DNA from 2 places in the Pantoea sp. F_5 genome. Region 1 is predicted to be linked to the other one. Evidence: predicted binding sites of a transcription regulator. Region 1 holds the regulator's gene; the other holds the start of a gene.

Region 1 (2,206 bases):
TCGCCCTGAACTTCACGTCCCGGTGCACGACCAAACATCACGGTGACGGGAAGCATCTGAATATCCAGCGTGGGATTATTGCGATGCAGGTCCAGGTAATCGTGGAAAATTTTCACCGATTCCACGCTGGGTACAAAATAGGGGAAGACGCGCGGGCCATCGTGGATAAAGACGTGGCGAGGCAGCAGGGAACCATCAATCTCCAGTGGAGAGAGCGGATCGGGCAGATGATGCCGCAGACACTGCGCGCGCAAAGTCAGTAAGTCAGCCTTCGAATCGTAAGGCAAAACATACATAATAGGTCGGGTCGGATCCAGACCATGTTCAGACACGGGATCGGCCGGAATGGCCTTACTCTTTACCAGAAACGAGAGTGGTAAATTAAGCAATTTATAATAAAGTTTACGCCAACCTGACATAGACAACATGAAGCCTCTTGTTAGCAAAGCGCCGCAAGCATACCAGAAAGTGCAGCGAAGATCTGTGGTGGTGCCAAATGCACGCAGCCCAGACATTGACGTCAATCCGATAAAAGGGTTCCCACACATGGCAAATAATGCCACCGGACTTATCAGAATAGTAAAAGCCGCAGGTTACTCCTGGCAGGGGCTGCGTGCCGCGTGGCAACATGAAGCGGCGTTTCGTCAGGAAGCCCTGGCTGCGCTGGCGGCGATCATTATCGCCTGCTGGCTGGATGTCGATGTGATCTCGCGCATCCTGATGATTGGGTCGGTGGTGCTGGTGGTCATCGTCGAAATCCTCAATAGCGCCATTGAAGCGGTGGTCGATCGCATCGGTCAGGAGCATCATCCGCTGGCAGGCCGGGCCAAAGATATGGGCTCTGCGGCGGTACTGATCAGCATCTTACTGGCACTGTTTGTCTGGATCGCGCTGCTCTGGACACATTTGCGATAAGCGTTCCATATCGCGCCAGAAGCCGCGTTTTGCCTGACAATCGGTTTCCATTTCGCCAATACCTGTATATACTCACAGCGACTGTATAAACAACCAGGGGGCGGGATGAAAGCATTAACCAGCAGGCAGCAGCAGGTCTATGACCTGATTCGCGACCATATTTCTTCAACAGGCATGCCGCCTACGCGCGCAGAGATTGCTGCACAACTGGGCTTCCGCTCACCGAATGCGGCAGAAGAGCACCTGAAAGCGCTGGCGCGTAAAGGCGTCATCGAGATCGTTTCCGGTGCATCGCGCGGCATTCGTCTGCTAATGGAAGAAGAAGCCTCAGAAGGCATACCGTTGATTGGCCGGGTTGCTGCCGGTGAGCCGATCATGGCGCAGGAACATATCGAAACCCACTATAAAGTGGATCCGGGCCTGTTTAAGCCGTCTGCTGACTTCCTGCTGCGCGTCAGCGGAATGTCGATGAAAGATATCGGGATTATGGATGGCGACCTGCTCGCGGTACATAAAACCCAGGATGTGCGCAACGGCCAGGTTGTCGTTGCCCGCATTGATGATGAAGTCACCGTTAAGCGCTGGAAAAAGCAGGGTGCTATCGTGCATCTGCTGCCTGAAAACAGCGACTTCGACCCGATTGTTGTCGATACCCGTGCACAGTCCCTGACCATCGAAGGTCTGGCGGTTGGCGTGGTACGCAACGGCGAGTGGCTCTGATTTGAGGCCGGCGTGCATTCGCCTTTACTGATGCTATTCTGTCTGCCCTAATTTTGTCGCTGCCTGTTTTGCGCAGCGACACCGAGCACGGAACGGCGAATGCGCTTTATTACGGCAACCGATAAAAACCTCTGGCGGCTTGCGCTGCCGATGATCCTTTCAAATATCACTGTTCCCTTACTGGGGGTGGTCGATACTGCAGTCATTGGTCATCTCGACAGCCCCGTCTATCTTGGCGGGGTTGCGGTCGGGACCACGGTGACCAGCTTCCTCTTTATGCTGCTGCTTTTCCTTCGAATGAGTACAACTGGCCTGACGGCACAGGCGTTTGGTGCGGGCGATAAAACCGCGCTGGCACGCGCGCTGACTCAGCCGCTGATTATTGCGCTGCTGGCAGGTGTACTGTTCATCGCTTTACGTTATCCGATTATTCAGCTGGCGACCCATCTGGTTGGCGGTAATCCCGCGGTACTGGAACAGGCGGCGCTGTTTATTCAGATTCGCTGGCTCAGTGCGCCTGCTACGCTGGCAAATCTGGTCATTCTGGGCTGGCTGCTGGGCGTGCAATATG
Region 2 (2,206 bases), on a different contig from region 1:
CGGCCTGTGGGCGAAACGGACAGCGAGAAGGCGTTCTGCTGGATCCTGCATCAGCTGGCGACGCGCTATCCACGCACGCCGGGCAACTGGCCGGCGGTGTTCCGCTTCATTGGCGAGCTGGCCGGTTCGTTACGGCAGAAGGGCGTATTTAACATGCTGCTGTCAGATGGTCGGTATCTGATGGCTTTCTGCTCCACCAACCTGTTCTGGATCACCCGCCGGGCACCGTTTGGCCGGGCGCAGTTACTGGATCAGGATGTGGAAGTTGATTTCCAGCAGCACACCACGCCGCATGACGTGGTGACGGTGATTGCTACGCAGCCACTGACGGCCAATGAAACCTGGCAGCGGATTGCGCCAGGTGAATGGGCATTATTCTGCCTTGGAGAGCGCCAGGAATGAACGGGAAGCGGCTTCGGGACTGGCTAAAACCGGTGCCGGGCTGCTGTTCATCACATATTTCCCGCTGGCGACATTGACCATCGGCGGCTGGTGATACTTCGCAAAATAAGCGTATCCCGGCTGCAGCTGCTGCCAGAAGCTGGCATAGGTGGAGTAGCGGTGACGCTGCATGTTGCTGTCGGTCATGCGGAACGGATAGATGCTGATGCTGACATCCTGCTGGCCATTACGCAGCGCCGCGTTCACATAAGTAAAAATCTCATCCATATAGGCGTTCGTCATGGCGTAGCAGCCAATTGACTTACAGTCGCCATGAATCATCAGGTAGTTGCCGCTATATCCCTGATTACGATCGTACTGATTCGGGAAGCCAATGTTAATCGCGCGATAAAAGCGGCTATCCGGCTTCAGCTGATTCAGCTTCACGTTGTAAAAACCTTCCGGGCTTTTGAAATCGCCTTCACGCCGTTTCGGGCCGAGGCCGCCAGAAAAGTTACAGATGCGATAGGTATCCAGCAGGCGGAATTCGTTACCGATTTTGCCGTAGAGTTCGAGTGTGCGTTCTTCCTTGAAGATCTGGATATAGACCGGGGTACCGAGTAACTGTTTCTTTAATTCTTTGCTGACCGGTGCCGCTGACTGAACGGGTTCGGGTGTCATTGCCATGCTGAGGGCTGGCAGTAAAATCATCGCAAACAGGAGTGCGATTTTGCCCATGCTGTGTATACCTTGAGGTGAAGAGAACATGACGCAAATAGTGCGTCTTTGTTTGCATTATCGGAACTGTCCGCTACCGCAGCGAAACATTAAACATTGTCTGTTTTTTTAGCAAGACACCGACAGCCAGATTCGCGATTTACTGAAAGATATTCGGCCACAAATTTGTAAACTTTAATTGTGGGCACGACAAATATTGCAGTTACTCCTGCCAACTGTATACTTATCCAGTGCCGGAGGGGGTATGCGTAAAATCATTCATGTCGATATGGACTGCTTCTATGCCGCGGTGGAGATGCGTGATAATCCCCAGCTGCGCGATATCCCGATCGCCATTGGTGGCAGCCGTGAACGTCGTGGCGTGATCAGCACCGCCAACTATCCGGCCCGCAAATTTGGCGTGCGCAGTGCGATGCCAACCGGCATGGCTCTCAAGTTATGCCCGCATCTGCGCCTGCTGCCAGGCCGTTTTGACGCCTACAAAGAAGCCTCCGCGCAGATTCGCGACATCTTTACCCGCTACACCCCGCTGATTGAACCGCTCTCCCTCGATGAAGCCTATCTGGATGTCACCGACAGCCCGCACTGTCACGGCTCCGCCACGCTGATGGCACAGGAAATCCGTGCGACCATCTTCCGTGAAACCAGACTGACCGCGTCAGCGGGTATCGCGCCGATTAAATTCCTGGCGAAGATTGCCTCGGACCTGAATAAGCCGGACGGACAGTATGTAATTACCCCGCCGGAGATGGCCGGTTTTCTGCTGTCCCTGCCGCTGGCGAAAATTCCAGGCGTCGGCAAGGTGTCGGCCAAAAAGCTGGAGGAGATGGGGCTGGTCACCTGTGGCGACGTGCAGAAGGCCGATTTAGCGCTGCTGCTGAAGCGCTTTGGTAAGTTTGGCCGGGTGCTGTGGGAGCGCAGCCACGGCATTGATGACCGTGAGGTGATCGTGGAGCGCGAGCGTAAATCGCTGGGGGTGGAGCGCACGCTGGCGGAAGATATCAGCGACTGGGACGCCTGTCTGGAGATTATCGACTTTCTCTATGCTGAACTGGATCGCCGGTTGACGCAGATTCGACCTGACAAA

Evidence for each region. The regulator LexA, encoded in region 1, represses DNA repair genes until DNA is damaged. The targets are predictions, from matches to a motif close to TNCTGTATGTACATACAGNA.
Region 2: dinB (DNA polymerase IV) is a predicted target of LexA. The motif match lies at 1,333-1,352, and genes of this name have one in related genera.

What each region holds. Positions count from the first base shown of each region.
Region 1 covers NZ_VWUO01000008.1:196,639-198,844, reverse strand. The annotation lists gene plsB (glycerol-3-phosphate 1-O-acyltransferase PlsB) at 1-419, opposite strand, end outside; gene F3I44_RS12990 (diacylglycerol kinase) at 547-915, shown strand; gene lexA (transcriptional repressor LexA) at 1,021-1,635, shown strand; gene dinF (MATE family efflux transporter DinF) at 1,735-2,206, shown strand, end outside.
Region 2 covers NZ_VWUO01000011.1:130,932-133,137, reverse strand. The annotation lists gene F3I44_RS15905 (class II glutamine amidotransferase) at 1-402, shown strand, start outside; gene dpaA (peptidoglycan meso-diaminopimelic acid protein amidase) at 373-1,119, opposite strand; gene dinB (DNA polymerase IV) at 1,364-2,206, shown strand, end outside.